One region of the Gordonia sp. YC-XJ4 genome, then DNA from elsewhere that is predicted to be linked to it. Evidence: riboswitches for the same ligand, from Rfam matches in the RefSeq annotation. Region 1 holds a riboswitch; each other region holds the start of a gene.

Evidence for each region. A riboswitch is a leader RNA that binds a small molecule or an ion and turns the genes downstream of it on or off. The one in region 1 is predicted to bind S-adenosylmethionine.
Region 2: it holds a riboswitch for S-adenosylmethionine, as region 1 does, so the genes downstream of both, AC5ZH6_RS08845 (bifunctional o-acetylhomoserine/o-acetylserine sulfhydrylase) here and AC5ZH6_RS20715 (LLM class flavin-dependent oxidoreductase) in region 1, are expected to answer to the same signal.
Region 3: it holds a riboswitch for S-adenosylmethionine, as region 1 does, so the genes downstream of both, AC5ZH6_RS10525 (amino acid ABC transporter permease) here and AC5ZH6_RS20715 (LLM class flavin-dependent oxidoreductase) in region 1, are expected to answer to the same signal.

The regions. Positions count from the first base shown of each region.
Region 1 is NZ_CM183447.1:4,672,339-4,679,133, forward strand. Features, by position in the region: gene AC5ZH6_RS20695 (dipeptide ABC transporter ATP-binding protein) at 1-1,020, opposite strand, end outside; gene AC5ZH6_RS20700 (ABC transporter permease) at 1,017-1,901, opposite strand; gene AC5ZH6_RS20705 (ABC transporter permease) at 1,894-2,883, opposite strand; gene AC5ZH6_RS20710 (ABC transporter substrate-binding protein) at 2,890-4,518, opposite strand; gene AC5ZH6_RS20715 (LLM class flavin-dependent oxidoreductase) at 4,518-5,711, opposite strand; SAM riboswitch class I at 5,719-5,803, opposite strand; gene AC5ZH6_RS20720 (ABC transporter substrate-binding protein) at 6,011-6,795, shown strand, end outside.
Region 2 is NZ_CM183447.1:2,007,496-2,014,290, forward strand. Features, by position in the region: gene AC5ZH6_RS08835 (Hsp70 family protein) at 1-448, shown strand, start outside; gene metX (homoserine O-acetyltransferase MetX) at 512-1,660, opposite strand; gene AC5ZH6_RS08845 (bifunctional o-acetylhomoserine/o-acetylserine sulfhydrylase) at 1,685-3,019, opposite strand; SAM riboswitch class IV at 3,081-3,201, opposite strand; gene AC5ZH6_RS08850 (cutinase family protein) at 3,419-5,176, shown strand; gene AC5ZH6_RS08855 (MFS transporter) at 5,270-6,598, shown strand; gene bfr (bacterioferritin) at 6,556-6,795, opposite strand, start outside.
Region 3 is NZ_CM183447.1:2,381,114-2,387,908, forward strand. Features, by position in the region: gene proB (glutamate 5-kinase) at 1-124, shown strand, start outside; gene AC5ZH6_RS10490 (Sir2 family NAD-dependent protein deacetylase) at 68-1,042, opposite strand; gene AC5ZH6_RS10495 (ectoine synthase) at 1,155-1,589, opposite strand; gene ectB (diaminobutyrate--2-oxoglutarate transaminase) at 1,586-2,869, opposite strand; gene AC5ZH6_RS10505 (hypothetical protein) at 2,868-3,014, shown strand; gene ectA (diaminobutyrate acetyltransferase) at 3,099-3,626, opposite strand; gene rsmD (16S rRNA (guanine(966)-N(2))-methyltransferase RsmD) at 3,860-4,459, shown strand; gene coaD (pantetheine-phosphate adenylyltransferase) at 4,472-4,960, shown strand; SAM riboswitch class IV at 5,107-5,215, shown strand; gene AC5ZH6_RS10525 (amino acid ABC transporter permease) at 5,348-6,358, shown strand; gene AC5ZH6_RS10530 (amino acid ABC transporter ATP-binding protein) at 6,355-6,795, shown strand, end outside.

The sequences.
Region 1 (6,795 bases):
GGAATCGTGGGTCTCCAGACCGGCCAGGATGCGGGCGGTGGTCGTCTTGCCCGACCCGCTCTCCCCCACCACCGCCAAGGTTTGCCCGGCGCGCACCGCCAGCGACACGTCGTCGACGGCGGTCAACCCGTTGCCACGACCGACCCGAAACGACCTCGAGATGTGTTCGGCGCGTGCGATGACCGGTGCGTCGTCGTCGCGGGGTGCGGCCAGGGTGCCCGAGGTGAGTGCGGGTGCATCAGCGATCAGTCGCCGGGTGTAGGCATGACGCGGCTCGGTGAGAATCTGTGCTGTCGAACCACTTTCGACGATCTGCCCGCCGGACATGACGACGAGCCGATCGGCACGGTCGGCGGCCACCCCGATGTCATGGGTGATCAACAGGATCGAGGTGCCGCTATCGGCGGCGCGGGCGGCAAGGTGATCGAGGATGCGGCGCTGCACGGTGACGTCGAGGGCGCTCGTGGGTTCGTCGGCGATGATCAGCTCGGGTTCGCACGCCATCGCCATCGCGATCAGCACACGCTGCCGCTGTCCGCCCGAGAGTTGGTGCGGTAGTTGGTGGTAGCGCACCTCCGGATCGTCGATGCCGGCGTCGGCGAGGTGCTCGAGCGCGTGGATGCGGGCCGTCTTGCGGGCGGCGCGACCGTGGATGCGCAGGACTTCGGCGACCTGATCACCCACGCGTTGCACGGGATTGAGTGCGGTGCCCGGGTCTTGCGGAACCAGGCCGATCCGTGCGCCCCGAATCCGGTTCATGGCGCGGGAGCCGAGCTCGTCGATCCGCAGATCTCCGAGGTGCACGCGACCGGTGGAGTGCGCCGTGCGCGGTAGGAGTCCGATGATCGCGTGCGCCACCGATGATTTCCCGGATCCGGACTCCCCGACCACGGCAACGGTCTCGCCCCGCGCCACCGTGAGATCGACTCCGCGGACCGCCTCGGTCTCGATGCCGTTGGTTCGGTACGCCACGCGCAGATCGGTCACGTCGAGGACAGGGAGATCGGATACCGGGCTCATCGGTGATCTCCCGCCGAGATGCGGTGGCCGACGGTGTGCGCCGCGAGCACGACGGCCACGATCGCCAATCCCGGCAGTGTGGTCATCCACCAGGCGGTGGCCAGATAGTCACGGCCGTCGGCGATCAGGGATCCCCATTCAGGAGTCGGCGGGGTGGCGCCGAAGCCGAGGAACGACAGCGACGAGATCAGCAGGATCGCCATCCCGAATTCGGCGGCCGCCAGGGCGAGCACCGGGGCGTAGGAGTTGCGCAACACGTGTCGGACGAGCACGACCGGGGCCGGGACCCCGAAGGCACGCGACGCCTCGACGAACGGGGCGTGGCGGACCCGCAGCACCTCGGCGCGCATGACCCGCGCGAAGCTCGCGACGAGCACCACCGCCACCGCGATCGCGACCTTGGTGGTGCCGAACCCCAGGGCCGCGACGATGGCCAGGGCCAGCAACAGTTGTGGGACGGCGAGCATCACGTCGATGGCCCGCATGATCACCCCGTCGGCGACGGCCCCTGCGGTACCGGCGAACAACCCGAGGATCGCCCCCACGAGCAACGCGACCCCGACGGCACCGATGGTCGCCGTCAGCGACAGACCCGCCCCGTGGACGAATCGCGCGTAGACGTCGCGGCCGAGGTTGTCGGTGCCGAACCAGTGCGCGGCGCTCGGTGGTGAGAGTTTCTCCGAGGGCACGGCCAGCAGGGGGTCGCGTCCGGTGAACAAGCCCGGGGCCACCGCGAATCCGACGGCGAGTGCGAGGACGATCACCGCGAGTGTCACCGCGGCATTGGACCGCAGCCACGCCCACACCGCCGCGGGCCGCACCGCCGTCGGACTCCACGACCAGGACGGCACCGACACACCGGTGTCGGATGAGTCAGACATTGATCAGCTCCGTCCGGGAGTCGTTGTCGCGCGCCGTCGGCTCCCGTCGGCGCGCACCGCTGAGGATGCGGGGGTCGAGGAACGGGTAGACGACGTCGACGAGCAGGTTGATGGTGACAAAGACCAGCGCCGAGAGGGTCACCAGCGCAAGCACGACCGGGATGTCCTGTGCGAGAACGGCGGATTGGGCGAGCTTGCCGACACCCGGTCGGGAGAACACCGTCTCCACCACGACCGCCCCGCCGAGGAGGTTGCCGACGACGACGCCGGCCACCGTCAGCGCCGGCAGCGACGAGACCCGCAGGATGTGTCGGGTGATGACGCGCCCGCGGCTCGCACCCTTGGCGGTGGCCGTCTGCACGAACGGCGCCGCATCGGTGGCGGTCATGCTGGTCACCAGCACCTGCCCGAGTACCCCGGCATACGGGATGGCCAGCGTCACCGCGGGCAGCACGATCGACCCGGGTCGGGTGTCCCCGAATGCCGGGAACCACGGCAGACGAAAGGCGAAGACCTGCAACAGGACCAGTCCCACCCAGAACGTGGGCAGGGCCACCACCAGCGGCGGGATGGACAGCAGGCCCCGACGCAGCAGCGTCGAGCGGGTCCAGGTCGCCAGCACCGCGAGTCCGACCCCACCGACGACGGCGAGCGCCACTGCGGTGAGCGTGAGCGCCACGGTACCGGGCAGGGCGTCGGCGATCACGTCGGTGACCGGACGCCCCTGGGAGATGGACAGCCCGAAGTCACCGTGCAGCGCGCCGGTCAACGCCGACCAATACTGTTGCCACACCGAACGATCCAGTCCGTAGCGGGCCTTGAGGGCGGCTACGGCGGCCGGGTCGGCGGGGATCGAGGCATCCGAGGTTGCGATCGACACCGGATCCGAGGGCAGCAGGATCAGGATGATGAAGGCGACGGTGAACGCCGCCCACAGCACCCCGATGGCCGAGGCGATGCGGATCGCGAGATAGCGGATCATCGCCGGTCACCGACCCGAGAGCCAGGTGTCGTGGAACTGCAGGCGTGCCGAGGCGTCGAAGGACACCTGGTGTGCGGTGCCCGCGGTACCGATGGCCTGCGAGAGTTCGATAGTGGGCAGGAACAGTCCGTGCTCGATGATCTGGGTCTGGGCGGTGGCCAGGTCCGCGTTGCGTGCGGCGGTGTCGGTGGTGCTCTGCTGCTGAGCCAGCGCGGTGTCCAGCGCGGGAATCGGCCCGCGCCGGTTCAGGTTTCGGGTGGTCAACCCGAACTGGGTACGCAGGATGTCACCGTCGGCGCGTGTCACGTTGTAGTAGATCGCGTCGTAGTCGCCGGAGTTTTGTCGGACGGTGGCCTCGGCTGCGGGTACCACGTCGAGCGCCATGTCGACGCCGGCGTTCTTCAGCTGCTGCTGGACGAGTTCGAGGATCGCCTGGTTGCCGGCGAACACCGGACTGTAGAGCACCGAGAACGACAGGCGCCGGCCGTCTTTGACGCGAATGCCGTCCGCGCCGGGCCGCCAGCCGGCGGCGTCGAGTAGCTGCCGGGACTTGGCGGCGTCGAAGGCCAGGGCCGCCGTCTCGGCATGGAATCCCGGGGTGTTGGCGGCCAGCACCCCGGTCGCCGGGTGGAAGTCCTTGTCGAGCACGGTGTCGACGAGTTCGGTGCGGTTGATCGCCGGGAGCAGTGCAGTGCGGACCTGCTCGTCGGCGAGTACTCCACGGGAGACGTTGGGCTGCAGGCCGAATGGCACGCCGGGGTTCACCGCGGTGAGTACCTTGCCACCGGCCGAGGAGATCTGTGCCTTGTCGTTGGGGAGGGCATCGCTGATGACGTCGAGCTGACCGGAGCCCAGTGAGCCGGTGCGCACACCCGACTCGGGGACGACGGTGAAGTCGATCCCGTCGAGGTAGGCGTCGCCGGTATGGGTGAACACCGCCGAGCCCCATTGATATCCGGTGCGTTTGCGCAGGGCGGCCGAACGGCCTTGTTGCCATGCGGAGTACGCGAACGGCCCGGAGCCGATGTTGGTGCCCTGGCACCGCTGTTCGGGTGTGGCGGCGACGGTCGCGTCGGCCTGGATGCCGAGCTGCGGAGTGGAGGTCGCCTGCAGGAACTGCGCGTTCGGTGCGGAGAACTCGACCCGTGCGGTCAACGGGTCGACAACGGTGGTACCGGTGTAGCCGCTGAGATATGTTGCGGCCAAGGGCGCCTTGGCGCCACCAAGGGTGGTGACGATGGCGTCGAAGTTCTTCTTGACCGAGTCGGCGGTCAGCGGGGTGCCGTTGCTGAAGGTGACGTCGGGCTTGAGGTGGAAGGTGAAGGTCTTGGCGTCGGGGCTGACCTCCCAGCTCTGCGCCAGCCACGGTTTCAGGTCACCGCTCCCGGGTACCTGGTCGGTCAGTGAGTCGACGATCTGACGGGTCACGTAGATCGTCTGGTTGGTGGCGCTCTGGGCGGGGTCGGAGCAGGTGGGCGCGTCGGAGAGGCCGTAGCGCAGCGTGCCACCGGAGACCGGCGGGCCGGCGTCGTCGGACTGCGAGGAGCCCCCGCCGCATGCGGCGAGGCCGAATACGGCCAGCGCGGCAACGGATGCCGTCGCGGTACGGGCGACGGTGGTGGTGATGCCACGCATCAGATGAGGCCCCATTTCTTGGCGAGGAGTTCGTGCGAGCGCAGCCGGTCACCGTGATCATGGGTGACCGAGGTGATCACGAGTTCGTCTGCATCGGTCAGCTTTCCGAGCGCAGCCAAGCGCTCGACGACGGTGTCGGGGCTGCCCACGAACTGGGTCTCGAGGCGGTCGGCGACCAGTGCGCGCTGCTCGTCGTCCAGTGGTGGCGCGGTGGCCGGATCCGGGTACTCGACGGCACCGTGGCCGCTGCGGATGCTGTACACCCAGTGCCCGTAGGTGGAGGCGAGATGGCGTGCGGTGTCGTCGTCCTCGGCGACCACCACATCGGCCGAGACCACCACGTACGGTTCGGCGAGTACCGCCGACGGCCGGAAGGCGGCGCGATAGGCCTGCACCGCTTCGAGCGTCGTGCCGGGGCTCACGTGATAGTTGGCGACGAAGGGCAGTCCGCGCGCGCCGGCCACCTGGGCGCTCTGACCCTTGCTGCTGCCGAAGATCCAGAGCTCGACGTCGGCGCCCTCACCGGGCACCGCATGCAGTTGGAGACCGGACGGGCTGCGATAGGTGCCCTCGAGCAATGCGGCGATGTCGGCGACCTGCTCGGCGAAATCGGGGGTCTGCGCACCGGGCTGGGTGAGTACCTCGAAGCTGCGTGCCAGACGCGAATTCGCCAGCAGCGCCGACACATCGAACGGTTCGGGGAGCACCACACCGTCGACGACGCGACTCGGGCGGGGAATGCTCGGCAGGGTCACCGCAGGTGTCGAAGGCGTGGGTGTCGACGGCGTGGGTGTCGACGGCGTGGGTGTCGAAGGCGTGGGTGTCGCCGTGACCGCTTCCGCGCGCCGCTGACCGGAGCGTCCGAGACCCAGGTCGATGCGGCCGGGATGGAAGGCGTCGAGCAGACCGAAGGACTCGACGACCGAGACCGCGGTCGTCTGGCCGACCTGAACCGCCGCCGACCCGACCCGGATGGTGGTGGTGGCACCGGCGATCTGACCGATCAGGACGGCCGGATTGGAGCCGGCCACCGCGACGAAGTGATGTTCGGCGACCCAGTAGCGGCGATACCCCCACTGCTCGGCGTGCTGCGCGAGGTCGATCGTGTTGGCCAGTGCGGCAGCAGGATTGGAGCCCTCACTGATCGGCGCGAGATCGAGCACCGACAACGGGGCATGGTCATGAAATGGCACGAGCCGACTCCCATCGATCCCGGCGTTAGCACCCTCCTCTGGGGTTGCTGCGACGTCGACGAGCCGGGTCTCTCGGTCGCTCCAGATGGTCGATTCACGGTAGGTCGGCGGCGCCGCACACGGCAAGAAAGTCAGGAGCTGCTCGAGTACGTCGACGGCGTCCGGGCGCGTACGCGGCACAGACTTTCGGTCACCGTGGGATTAACCCGAACGTCCGGACGGCATCGGTGGCGAGCAATGGCGTCGTCACGCCCGCGTCGACCTTGTCCGATACGGGCGATTTAGCCTAACCTAACGAGATGTGTGCTCGTGGAGTTCTCGCCGGCCTGTTGACCCTGGTGTTCGTCGCCCTTCTCGGGTGCTCCTCCCCCGACGACCCGGCCGGGTCCGCGGGAGAGACCGTGACCGTCGAGCACCAGTACGGATCGACGACGATTCCGAGCGATCCGACCAAGGTCGTGACCTTCGGCGGCGCGTGGTCGGATTCGCTGATCCGCCTCGGAGTCCCGATCACCGCGGAGTTCCTCGCGCAGGGGTATTCGGGCCCGAACAATCGCTTCGCCTGGACGCCGGAGCACTCGTCGACGATCGTCACCTATGACGTGGAGGCCGGTACCCCCGACGTTGCCGCAATCGCGCGGTTCGCCCCGCAGGTGATCCTCGCCGGATACCTGCCCGACCGCGCGGCCTACGACCGCCTGACGCAGATCGCCCCCACGATTCCGGTGATGGCCAAGAACACCGTCACCGACAGCTGGCAGGACGTGATGACGACGGCCGGCCGGATCTTCGGCAAGCAGCAGCAGGCCGATGAGGCCGTCGCCGAGGTCGAGCAGCAGATCGCGGCCACCAGGGCGAAATACCCGGCGAGCCAGGGCAAGACGTTCACCTTCGGACAGCTGACCCCGCAGAATCAGTTCGGTGTGGTGACCAGCGACACCGACCCCTCCGCGAAACTGCTTGCCGAACTCGGACTGGTTCTCGACCCGGCGGTCAAAGGGCTCGCGCCCGGTGGCGCACGCACGATCGTGTCGGCCGAACGTATCGACATCTTCGCTTCGGACCTGCTGATCTTCTGGCCGCT
Region 2 (6,795 bases), 2.7 Mb from region 1:
CACCGCCGATGCGCACACCATTGACACCACCCGGGATTCGGGATTCACGACGACGTCGCATCACCAGACGACTTCGGTGGTGACCTCGGTCGCGGTGTCGTCGCCGACCTCGCCGGACGGGCACGAGCAACTCCCGAGTTGGGCGACGACCGAACTGCCGCTCACGACGTCGACGACCACCCTGACGCTGGTGCCCAACACCACCACGCCGTCGGCGACCACCCCGTCGACCACCACCCCGACCGGCCCGACACTGACTCCGTATCCGACGCTGCCGATCCCGTCCGGTCTGATTCCGTCCGGTCTGATCCCCAGCATCGTGCCGCCGCAGACGACCGCGCCGGGATTCGCTCCGGAAATCCGGCCCTCCCAGCCGTCGTCGAGTACCGCGCAGGCGCCGAGTGCGGGGAATCCGGCGGAGACGACCACCACCACACCCGCCCGCTGAGACACGCCCGCCCACGACGCCTGCAGGCGCGTGGGCGGGTCGGTCTGTGTCGGTGTGAGTGCGTCAGCGGCGAGCGAGATCCACAGTGCGCTTGAGGAGATCGGCGATCGCGTCGAACTCGGTGAGGAACCCGTCGTGGCCCTTGTCGGAGCGGACCACCTGGAGCCCGCCGACGCAATTGCCGAGGCCCTCGGCGATCTCGGCTTGTAACCGCAACGGATACAAGCGATCCGAATCGATGCCGGCGACGATGGTCGGGACGGTGCACGAGGCGAGGGCGGCGGCGATCCCGCCCCGGTTGCGGCCGACGTCGTGGTGGTTCAGCACGTCGGAGAGCACCACGTAGCTGCCCGGATCGAAGCGCTCGATCAGCTTGTCGGCCTGGTGCTCGAGATAACTCTGAATCGCATAGCGACCGCCGAGAAGCGGATTCTCTTGCGCCTGAGGCGTATTGGCGAACCGCTCGTCGAGCTCACCCTCGAATCGGTAGGTGAGGTGGGCGATGCGCCGGGCGATCCCGAGGCCGGCGATCGGGGACCGTCCGGTGCCGTGGTAGTCGCCGCCCTGCCAGTCGGGATCGGAGGTGATGGCCGCGATCTGGGTGGTCTGCGTGCCGATCTGATCGGCGGTGGCACGCGCGCCGACCGCCAGCACCAGTGCGCTGCGGACCCGATCGGGGTACTCGATCGCCCACTCCAGCGCACGCGCGCCACCCATCGAGCCGCCGAGTACCGCGCCGATTCCCTTGATGCCGAGGGCATCGAGCAGGGCTGCCTCGGCACGCACCTGATCGAGCACGGTGATGTCGGGGAAGCGTGAACCCCAAGGCCGCCCTTGCGAATCCGGCGACGACGGGCCCGTCGACCCACGGCAGCCGCCGAGGACGTTGGCGGAGATGACACACCATTCGTCGGTGTCGATGGCCGCTCCCGGCCCGATCAGACCATCCCACCACCCGGGGGAGGGATGCTCGTCGGTGGGAGCGCCGGTGACGTGCGAGTCACCGGTCAGGGCGTGCAGGGTCAGGATCACGTTGTCCCGTGCAGGCGACAACGCCCCCCAGCGCTGGAACGCCAGGGTGACGTCGTCGAGTTGCTGCCCGTTGTCGAGAGACAACGACCCCAGACGCATTCGGACCATCTGTCCGTCGGGAACTCGTTCCCACTCGGGCTGATGCGTCGTGGTCGCCTGGGGGTCGATGCTCACCGACACGGGTGTTGTGCTCCTGTCCTAGAACTACTTGGCCGCCGCGAAACCCTGGTCGAGGTCGGCGATGATGTCGTCGATGCCCTCGATACCGACGGCCAGGCGCACCAGGCCGGGGGTCACGCCGGCAGCGAGCTGCTCCTCGGGGGTCAGCTGGCTGTGGGTGGTCGACGCGGGGTGGATGACCAGTGACCGCACGTCACCGATGTTGGCGACGTGGCTGTGCAGCGTCAACGCCTCGACGAAGCGCTTCCCGGCGTCGACGCCACCGGCGATCTCGAAGCCGATGATCGCGCCCTGCCCCTTGGGCGCGAGCTTCTGACCACGGGAATACCAGGGCGAGGACTGCAGACCGGCGTAGGCCACCGACTCGACCTGAGCGTGATCGGCGAGGTAGGCCGCGACCCGCTGCGCATTGGCGACGTGGCGCTCGACGCGCAGGCTCAGGGTTTCCAGTCCCTGGGCGAGCAAGAAGGCGTTGAACGGCGAGATCGCCGCGCCGGTGTCACGCAGCAACTGCACGCGCGCCTTGAGCGCGTAGGCCGGCGCACCGAGGTCGGCGAACACCGCACCGTGGTAGCTGGGATCGGGGGTGGTGAAGCCGGGGAACAGATCCTGACCATCACGCTGCACCCGCCAATCGAAGGTGCCGCCGTCGACGATGATGCCGCCGATCGCGGTGCCGTGCCCGCCGATGTACTTGGTCGCCGAATGGACGACGATGTCGGCGCCATGGGCCAGGGGGTTCAGCAGGTACGGGGTGGCGACGGTGTTGTCGACGATCAGCGGCACGCCGTTGCGATGGGCGACCTCGGAGATGCCCTCGATGTCGAGAATCTCGTTGTTGGGGTTGGAGATCGACTCGCCGTAGAACGCGCGGGTGTTGTCGCGGACCGCGGCCTGCCACGAATCGAGATCCTCGGGATCCTCGACGAAGCTCACCTCGATGCCGAGCTTGGGCAGCGTGTAGTGGAAGAGGTTGTAGGTCCCGCCGTACAGACGCGGGCTCGACACGACGTGTCCGCCGTTCTCCACGATGTTGAGGATGGCGTAGGTCTCGGCGGCCTGACCGGACGCGACCAGCAGTGCCGCGACACCGCCCTCGAGTGCGGCGACCCGCTGCTCGACGGCGTCCTGGGTGGGGTTCATGATGCGGGTGTAGATGTTGCCCGGCTCGGCGAGGCCGAAGAGGTTGGCCGCGTGGGTGGTGTCGTTGAAGACGTACGACGTGGTCTGGTAGATCGGCAGTGCACGGGCGTTCGTGGCGGCGTCGGCCGACTGGCCCACATGGATCTGCTTGGTCTCGAAACTCCAGTTGTCGGCTGGGTTCTGGGCATCCGTACCGTCGTTGGCTACGTCAGACATGAAAATAGATCACTTTCTGCGGTCGGCAGGGTGTGGTGACCCTGATGGGGTCCGACCTTCGGACCCGCGCTTGCCGGGGATGCTCGTCGCGATCCCACAACCCGGTCATCACCCGGAGCACCCCACCGCGGTTGGAGGGTTGCCGATCAGCGAGCCGGGGCTTGACGCTGATACTCATGACCTGGCGACAAGGATATAACACGGTCGTCGTCGGCTGAGAACCCTCCTGCTCAGCCTGGTTTGCGTGCTGGACAGAAACGGTCCGTGCGGTTCGGGCGCGCGGTAGGTGTCGCCCGGACGGACGAATCGCCGTCCTGATCTCGACCGATCCGCCGGAATCGGCCGCGCCGTCTGCTTACCCTTGCCACGTCACGGTTCCCTCGCCCAAGGACGTGTCCGATGCGGCTCTCACCTTCCTTTGCCTCGCTCCGCGGCAGCGTCTCGACCGGAGTGGTCGGGGCCGCGAGTGTGGCGCTCATCGCGGCCGCATTCTGGGGTCACGGGGTCGCGTCGGCGGAAACGGCGGCGGCGTGCAGTCAACCCGGTCGGGTGTTCATCGTCGGCGGCACGTGGAATTCCGACGGTTCGTATCTCGTCGGGATGGAACAGCGCTACACCGGGCACGGCGCGCACTGGGAGGAGCTGCCGGACAGTCCGTACTCCGGCGCGGGCGCCTACGAGATCGAGCAGGTCCCGTACTCCGCGACCATCTGGCCACTCGGGTCGGTCGGATACAACGCCAGCGAGGCCGAAGGGTCGGCCAACCTGGAGCAGGCCGTCGCCGCGTACCAGCAGCAGTGCGGTGCCGACAAGAAGATCGTCATCGCCGGCTATTCGCAGGGAGCGCGGGTGGCCGGCGACGTTCTCACCGACATCGGTGCGAATCGGCCGGTGACCATGGACGACGGCTCCACCTACGTCATCTCCACCACCGATTCCGACGGTGCGCGCACGGTGTCGGGTGAGCTCTACTCCGATCCGCGGATGTCGGGGACGTTGTGGGGACAGGGGATCGAGGCGACCCTGGTCGGGATCATCCCCGGTCTGACCATGTCCGGAACCCGAGCAGTCACCGACTACGGGGGCCTGCCGGTGACCACCTACTGCATCGCGGGCGACCCGATCTGCGATCTCCCCGATCCGTTCCATGACCCGATCGGCGACCTCGACGCGCTCCTCGGCTACTGGGTCAAGCACGGTCAGTATCCGTTTCACATGTATCAATTCCCGGGTACCGGCACGACCTGGTACATGAACGGCGCGAACGAGCCCATGACATGTACGCAGAGCGGAGCGTTGCAGACCTGCACGATCGCCTCGCCCTCGTCGATGGCCATCCTCACCCAGAACCTCGTCGACGCCGTGGGCCTGCACTGGTCGGTCCCGGACCTCGTGGCCTACCGGTTCCGCCTACCCGACATCATCGGGATCACCCTCGCCGACTTCCAGCCGCCGATCCGGTGGGTCATGGACTGGTTTCCGCCGTTGCCGCAATTGGGCTACGGCGCGTACCTGCCGGATCTGTACGCCTTCGAGAACACCATCACCGGCGTGCTCACCTGGAACGGCGAGCTCTTCGAGCAGGGAGCCCAGGCGTTGCTCGCCAGCGGCAAGAGCATCGTCGCGCTGCCGCTCAATTTCGTGAGGTACTGGGTGGCGCGCGTCGTCGAGGGGATCACGACGGTGCCGAGGGGTTCGACGGGTGCGGGTGCGTCGGTGCTGTCGACCCCGACACATGTCGCGGTGCCGCTGGTTGCGTCCCAGCAGAGCGCAGTCGACGGTGAGACGGGCGCAGTCGACGGTGGGGCGGGCGCTGTGGGCGATGAGGCGGGCGCAGTCAGCGGGACCAGGGGCGCTGTCGGTGAGGGTGGGGGCGCTGTCGGCGCAAGGCGGGCACCGGAGTCGAGCACGTCACCTGCGCCGAGCACCTCACCTGCTCCTAGTGCGTCACCTGCGCCGAGCACGTCACCTGCGCCGAGCACGTCACCGGAGTCGAGTTCGACGTCCGAGTCGGGCGCGACGCCGTCGCCGTCGGCAACGTCGGCGCAGGAGAGTTCCGCGCCGTCACCAGGTGATGCCGGAAGCGGTTCCGCGCCCGATCAAATTACGGTGCCGACCCCGTCGTCGGTGAAGGAATCCGCTGCCGCCACACCGTGACGGGCGTCTCGATTCCGGCCCGACAAACCCGTGTGAACGAACTCACCCGCGTCGGCGGGAATCCGCGGCGGACGCGCCGTGGTTACGCCTCCCGTGTCGAAATCAGCCCATCCCACCTCCGCCGTGACCGCCGACGCGACGCCCGCGACCGGCGCGGCACCGTCGGTGGCGTCCGATGATCTCGGTATTGCGTTGTCCGACAATGTTTCTCGTCGCCAGACGTCGCTACGCTGGGCGATCCTGGCGCTCGCGCTCGGCGGTTTCGGTATCGGGACCACCGAGTTCGTCGCGATGGGTCTGTTGCCCAATATCGCCGGCGCCCTCGATGTCAGCGAGCCCACCGCCGGGACGGTGATCTCGGCGTACGCGCTCGGCGTCGTGGTCGGTGCGCCGCTCATCGCCGCCCTGACCGCCCGGATGTCGCGGCGCACCTTGCTGATCGGCCTGATGGTCGCCTTCACCGTCGGCAACGTCGCGACGGTGCTCGCGCCGTCCTTCGGCCTGCTGGTCGCGGCGCGGTTCGTGGCCGGTCTGCCGCATGGCGCGTATTTCGGGGTCGCCGCTCTGGTGGCAGCGCATCTCGCGGGTCCGGGCAGGCGCGCCAAGGCGATCGGGCAGGTCATGCTCGGCCTGGCGGTGGCCAACGTCGCAGGCGTGCCGATGGCTGCCTGGCTCGGTGAGCATTTCGGTTGGCGCAGTGCGTTTCTGGTGGTTGTCGTCGTCGGCGTGGCGACCGTCGCCGCCCTGATCCGCAGCCTGCCGTCGTTGCGTGACATGCGCGTCACCAACCCGGTCACCGAACTCGGTGCCCTGCGCCGCTCGCAGGTGTGGTTCACCCTGTTCATCGGAATCGTGGGTTTCGGGGGGATGTTCGCGTTCTACACCTACCTGAACACCACGTTGACCACACTCGGTGGCCTGCCGGTGGGGCTGGTCCCGCTCGCGCTGATGCTGTTCGGGCTGGGCATGGTCGTCGGCAACATCATCGGGGGGATCGCCGCCGACCGCAGCGTGTCGCGCTCGATCCTGGTGGGACTCGTCGGGCTCGCCGCGGTCTTGCTCTGCTTTGCCCTCTTCGTTCAGATCACTTGGGCTGCACTGGCGTTGACCTTCTTGGTGGGTGTCGCCGGCACCTCGATGGTGCCCGCGTTGCAGACCCGTTTGATGGATGTCGCCGAGGACGCCCAGACGCTGGCGGCGGCGCTGAACCATTCGGCCCTCAACATCGCCAATGCCGCCGGCGCATGGCTCGGCGGCATCGTGATCGCGGCAGGTCACGGCTATCGCGCACCATCGGTGCTCGGGGCCGCGCTGGCCGTGGCGGGAGTCGTGGTCCTGGGCGTCGCCCTGGCGGCGGCGCGCCGGACCCGACGACCCGATCAGCCCACGTCGGGTGGCGTGGCGACCGTCTTGGACATGTAGAGCTGCTCCCCGAGGCGGTCCATCAGCTCGAGCTGGGTCTCGAGGTAATCGATGTGGTGCTCTTCGTCCTTGAGGATCTCTTCGAAGAGTTTGGCCGAGGTGATGTCACCCTTGCCGCGGCACATCGCGATTCCCGGCTTGAGGCGCTCGACGACCTCGATCTCGATGGCCAGGTCGCATTCGAATTGCTCACGCAG
Region 3 (6,795 bases), 2.3 Mb from region 1:
CGCACGGGGGGTCTCGTCCTATGCGGCCGACGACGTCGCCCGGATGGTGGGTCGCTCGACCTCAGAACTACCGGAACAGTTGCGGCGCCCGGTGATCCACGCCGACGACCTGGTGCCCGTCTGACGGTTCGGTGAGCCGGTCTGCTCGTCCCCGGTCTGCTCGTCCCCACTGTGCGAGGGCAGGCAGGACGACGCCGCAGAAGTGGTCGATCTTCAGATCGGCGATGTGGTCTGCACGGGTGGCACCGCGATTGACCACCACCAGCGTCTTGGAGGTGCGGTGGGCGTACCGCGCGAACCGCAATCCGCTCATCACGGTCAGCGACGACCCGGCGACCAGCAGCGCATCGCTCTCGTCGATCATCGCGAACGATTGTGCGACAAGTTCTTTCGAAGCGTTCTCGCCGAAGTACACGATGTCGGGTTTGAGGATGCCACCGCATCGCGGGCAGGGTGCGACAACGAAATCGGCGGTGTCGTCGAGTGCTACGTCGGCGTCGGGGGCCACCTCGATCGCACCGCGGCCGGACACCCGGGCCGCGAAGTCCGGGTTGAGGTCCTCGAGCATCTCCGCGAGCCGGTGACGCGACAGGGTCGCATCGCAGTCCAGGCAGCGCACTCGCCCGTAACAACCGTGCAACTCGACCACCCGGCGGGTTCGCGCCTTGGTGTGCAGCATGTCGACATTCTGGGTGATGACACCGGTGAGGCGTCCCTGGCGTCCGAGTTCGGCGAGCGCATGATGACCGGCGTTGGGAGTCGCGGCGTCCATGTGGCGCCAACCGAGGTGATTGCGTGCCCAATAGTGGCGGCGGAATTCCGGGGAGGACAAGAACATCTGCACGGTCATCGGTGTGCGGGCCGGCGCGCCGGGACTGCGGTAGTCGGGGATGCCGGAGTCGGTGGAGAGGCCTGCGCCGGTCAGGGCGGTGATCCGGGCCCCGTCGAGCAGTGCCGAGAGCCGATCGAGGGCGACATCGAGGCGCTCCTCGAGCGGGGTCGGTTCGGCGGGGGTCCAGCCGATCTGCAGACGGGTACGCACCTCATCCAGGATAGGTCCACCACGCGAGTTGCCCGCGCACTCCGCATGCTCACTCGGTGAGCGGCAGGGGAGTGCACGGGCAACTCGTGGACGACCGGTGACGGCCGGTGTGTCAGACGTCGGCGGTCTCGGCGTGCTTGCCGGACGGCTGTTCGGGCACGGTGACCAGCGGGTAAACGCCGTCCTCGTCGTGCACCTCGGTACCGACCACCGGCGGATTGAACACGCACAGCATGCGCATCTGCGTCTGCGCGGTGACGGTGTGCCGCTCGTGACCGTTGAGCAGATACATCGTGCCCGGAGCCAGGGGATAGGTCTCGCCGGTCTCCCGGTCGAGCAGGGTGCCGGTGCCCTCGACGAGCCATACGGCCTCGATGTGGTTGGCGTAGTGGAATTCGTTGACACTGCCGGCGTTGATGGTGGTCTCGTGGAACGAGAACCCGACCCGGTCTCCGCCGAGCACGATGCGCTTGGACACCCAATTGCCCTTGGGGTCGGCGACGTCTCGGTCGGTTCCGGTGATCTCGTCTGTGGTGCGGACGATCATGCGAGCACCTCCTCGGTGGCATCGGCGAGGATCCCCAACCCGTGGTCGAGATCCTCGGTGGAAATGGTCAGCGGCGGAAGGAGTTTGACGACCTCGTCGGACGGACCGGAGGTCTCGGCGAGCAGGCCGGCGCCGAAGGCGGCGGCGCACACCTTGCCGGCGTCGGCGGGCTCGGCGAACACCAGTCCGCGTGCCATGCCGCGGCCGCGGGTCGAGACGCCCTCGTGCCGGGCGGCGAGCGTGGAGAGCACCTCGTTGATCTGGCGGCCCTTCATGTGGACGTCACGGGAGAGCGAATCGTCGGACCAGTAGTGCTCGATCGCCTTGGCCGCGGTGACGAACGCGGGATTGTTGCCGCGGAAGGTGCCGTTGTGCTCGCCCGGCGACCACACGTCGAGGTCGCGGCGGATGAGCACGAGTGCCAGCGGCAACCCGTATCCGCTGATCGACTTGGACAGCGTGACGATGTCGGGCTTGATCCCGGCCTCTTCGAAGGAGAAGAACTCACCGGTGCGGCCGCAGCCCATCTGCACGTCGTCGACGATCAGCAGGATGTCGCGACGCCGGCAGAGCTCGGAGAGCGCACGCAACCACTCCGCGCGCGCGACGTTGACCCCACCCTCGCCCTGCACGGTCTCGACGATGACCGCCGCGGGCAGGTTGAGTCCGCTGCCGGAGTCGTCGAGCACCCGCTCGAACCAGCTGAAGTCCTCGACGGCCCCGCCGAGGTAGTTGTCGAACGGCATCGGGGTCGCGTGCACGAGCGGGATACCCGCGCCGGCGCGCTTCATCGAGTTGCCGGTCACCGACAGCGAGCCGAGGGTCATGCCGTGGAAAGCGTTGGTGAAACTCACGATCGATTCACGGCCGGTGACCTTGCGGGCCAGCTTCAGTGCCGACTCGACGGCGTTGGTGCCGGTCGGTCCCGGGAACTGGATCTTGTAGTCCAGATCGCGCGGCGCGAGGATCTTGGAGGTGAACTCCTCGATCAGCCGACCCTTGGCCACGGTGGCCATGTCGAGACCGTGGGTGATGCCGTCGGATTCGATGTATTCGAGCAACGCGGACTTGAGGACCGGGTTGTTGTGGCCGTAGTTGAGCGCACCGGCCCCGGCGAAGAAGTCCAGGTAGCGGTCGCCGTTGGTGTCGGTCAGCCACGACCCACGAGCCTGGCCGAACACCGTCGGCCAGCTACGGCAGTAACTGCGGACCTCGGATTCGTGTTGGGTGAAGACCGAATCATCGATCGAGGTCTTCTTGGCGGTGGGTTGGTCGTTCATGGTTATTCCTCCAATGTGGGAAATCTGTGAGGCCGTCGCCCGGGGCGCGCGTCGCGCCGCCACCGCAGGTGAGATCCGCACAGAGCGGATCGGCGTGGCCCGCGCGGGGATACCGGTGCGCACCAACATGTACGGAGCAACCTGATCGACACATGTTGTGCGGACCCATCTTTGACCGTGTGGCTGGTGGATCAGGACCGGCTCGGGAGCCGACTCCTGTTGCCCGGGATCAGGGTTCGGGAACCTCGGGCTCGAGCAGATAGAGGTCCTCGGGCTCGTGTGCGTCCGGGAAGTCGCCGGCGGCGAAAAGGTCGCGCCGGGCGAATCGGAGTCCGCGAGCGGCAGCCACCGATGCGAACAATCGTTGCGAGGCAACGTTGTCGGGGCTGATGGTGGTGTGCATGGCCACCACCCCGCGTCGTGCGGCACGATCGATGAGTCGATGCAGCATCGTTGCTGCGATCCCGTGACCGCGATACGCGTCGTCGACCGCGACCTGCCAGACCATGAGGGTCGACGGGTCGGACGGACGTCGATATCCGGTGACGAATCCTGCAGTGCGGCCGTCGACCTCGGCGACGATGGACGTCTCGGCGAAGTCTCGGCACCACAGTACGTAGGCGTAGCTGGAATTCACGTCGAGCACCTGGGAGTCCTTGGCAATCTCCCAGAGTCGGGTACCGTCGGCCACCGAGGGAACCCGGTAGTCGAGAGTGAGAAGGGGTGATGGGGCCGTTCTTGTGTGGGACGGGCTCATAACGTATTCGACGTTAACAACGTGTGTCGACGAATTCACCTGCCTGCGTAAATCGGTGGGGAAATGCCCCCTCAATGCCCAGTTCATCCGGTATTTGTGATGCGGGACACAAACGCTTGCGACGACTCGCTGCGGGTGGGCGAATTGTCCGGCGGCGACCGCGGTGACGACCCCGGTGGCGCCGCCCGTCGAGGGGGACGGCTCAACCGAATCGGCAATGGGAGAATGGTTCGGTGACCCGGATCATCGCCGGCCGCCACGGCGGACGACCACTGAAGGTTCCCGACGCCGGGACCCGGCCCACCTCCGATCGGGTGCGCGAGGCGGTGTTCAACATTCTCGACGCCCGGATCGATCTGGAGGGTGCCGCCATCCTCGACCTCTATGCCGGGTCTGGTGCGCTGGGCCTCGAAGCACTCTCCCGTGGCGCGTCCTCGGCCGTGTTCGTCGACAACCGTCGTCGCGCCACCGCTGTCGTCACCGCCAACCTGAGGGCGCTCGGCGTCGCCGAGGTGGGCCGGGTGATCACCGCACCGGTGTCGGCGTTCCTGGCCGGCCCGGCCCGAGCGGACGTCCCGGCCCGAGTAGGTGTGACGGGCCGCTTCGATGTGATCTTCTCCGACCCGCCCTATGCATTCACCGACGACGAGGTGCACGGCGACCTCGCGGCGCTCGGCGCGGGCGGTTGGCTCGCCGACGGTGGCCTACTGGTCCTTGAGCGGGGCCGCCGGGCCACGACGAGATGGCCAGTCGGCTGGGAGGTCGTCACCGACAAGTCCTACGGCGACACCACGGTGCAGGTCGCGCGAGTCACCGGCGGGGAGGCCGGGTAGGTTCTGGAGAGTATGACCAGTGCGGTGATCCCCGGCTCCTTCGATCCCTTCACGCGCGGCCACCGTTACGTCGTCGAGCGGGCTGCCGCGTGTTTCGACGAGCTGGTGGTCACCGTTGTCGTCAATCCCAACAAGCGCGGCCTGTTCTCGGTCCCGGAGCGGCTCGAACTGATCCGGGAGGACTGCGCCGATCTGCCCAATGTGCGGGTGGATCAGTGGACCGGCCTGCTCGTCGACTATCTCAGAGAGAACGCGATCCACTCCATCGTCAAGGGTCTGCGCTCGTCGGTGGACTTCGACTACGAGCTTCCGATGGCGCAGATGAATCGTGAGCTGGCCGACGTCGAGACCGTGTTCCTGCTGACCGATCCGCGCTTCGCGCACGTCTCGAGTTCGCTGGTGAAAGAGGTCGCCAAGCTCGGCGGCGACGTGACACCCTTTCTCTCCCCGCACATCCACCGGCGCCTCGAGGCGATCCTGGCCGGTGAACGCAGCGTCTGACGAACGCAGGTCTGAGGAACGCAGCGTCAGACGAATAACGCAGCGTCAGACGACTATGGTGTCCGACGCCGACGCCACGAGACTTTCACTCATCGACGAATGTAAATACTGACCGCTGCGGCGTGCGGTATTAGCGTGAACGAGACGGTCATGAGCGTCAACGACAAGCCCTGGCTGGTTGACCGGCAACCCTCGCATCGCGGTGGGGTGCCCCAGGTGACGACCGGATCGGGAATGTCCCGATAAGCGTGATGGAAACGGCCACAACGATTTCGTGAGGAGTCGTCGTGCCGTCGTGGTCGTCGGTACCCGCGGGATACGCCCGGGGTGTCGTCGGGCACGCCTCTCCTCGCGTGCCCCGTTCCCCGGTTGGAGGAGAGTGCCGCCATGTCCGCCCCATCGCCGTCCACGAGTGCCGATCCACACCCGGCGCCGTCGGGGGACTCGCACCCGTCGTCGGCGGGCACGACTACGCCGCCGGTCGCCGAACGCGTTGCGCCCCTGCGTCATCCCGGCCGGTGGGTTCTCGCCGCGATCGTGCTCATCGTCGGTGCGCAGTTGGTCCACGGCCTGGCCACCAACGCGTTCTTCCAATGGGATCGGTTCGGGTACTGGTTCTTTCGCCCTGTCATTCTCGAAGGCCTCGGGGTCACCTTGGAGGTCGCAGCGTACAGTGCGGTGCTCGCCCTGGCCGTGGGCATCGTCCTGGCGCTGATGCGGCTGTCGAACAATCCCGTGCTCGCGGCGGTCAGCTGGGGTTACGTCTGGTTCTTTCGATCGATCCCGCTGATCGTACTGCTCCTCATCCTGTTCAACTTCGGGGCGCTCTACCAGAGTCTGAGTATCGGTGTTCCGTTCGGCCCGGGACTGTTTCATTTCTCCGAGGCCGATCTCGCCACCCCGTTCCTGATCGCCGTCATCGGTATCACCGTCCACGAGGCGGCGTTCGCCGCCGAGATCGTGCGCGGCGGCATCCTGTCGGTTGACGCGGGCCAACACGAAGCCGCTGCCGCACTGGGCATTCCACGTCGTTATCACTTTCTGCGCATCACATTGCCGCAGGCTCTGCGGTCCATCGTGCCGTCGTATGTGAATCTGCTGATCGGGCTGATCAAGTCGACATCGCTGGTCTACTACGTGTCGCTACTCGATCTGTTCGGCGTGGTCTCGACCCAGTCGAGCACCTATTCCGGTGACATCATCCCACTGCTGATGGTGGCGACGGTCTGGTACGTGATCCTCACCAGCGCCGTCTCGATCGTCCAGTTCTACATCGAGCGCTACTTCGCGCGAGGGGCGGTCCGCACCCTGCCCCCCACGCCGATACAGCGATTGCGGTTCGCTGTTGCCGGCGTTCGCCGGAGCATCGCCCTGCGTCCCTGGGAGCGTGCCGCATGACGCGCGCCGCCATCACACCGGACACGACGCCGGCCGGTGCCGAGGTGCAGATCGTGGGCGCCCACCGCTTCTACGCCGACCATCACGTCCTCAAGGGCATCGACCTCACGATCCGCCCGGGAGAGGTGACGGTGATCCTCGGACCCTCGGGCTCGGGCAAGTCGACCCTGCTCCGTGCCGTGAACCATCTCGAACGGCTCGACGCAGGCCACGTCAGCGTGGGCGGCGAACTGATCGGCGTCCGCCGTACCGGCGGCCGTCTCCGGGAATTGCCCGAACGCGAGATCCTGCGACAGCGGCGCCGCATCGGCTACGTCTTCCAGTCATTCAACCTGTTCTCCAACCTCACCGCCGGCCAGAATGTCGCGGCACCATTGGTCTCGACCGGCCGGATCACCCGCGCGGACGCCGAGCGCGCTGCCCGCGCACTCCTTGCG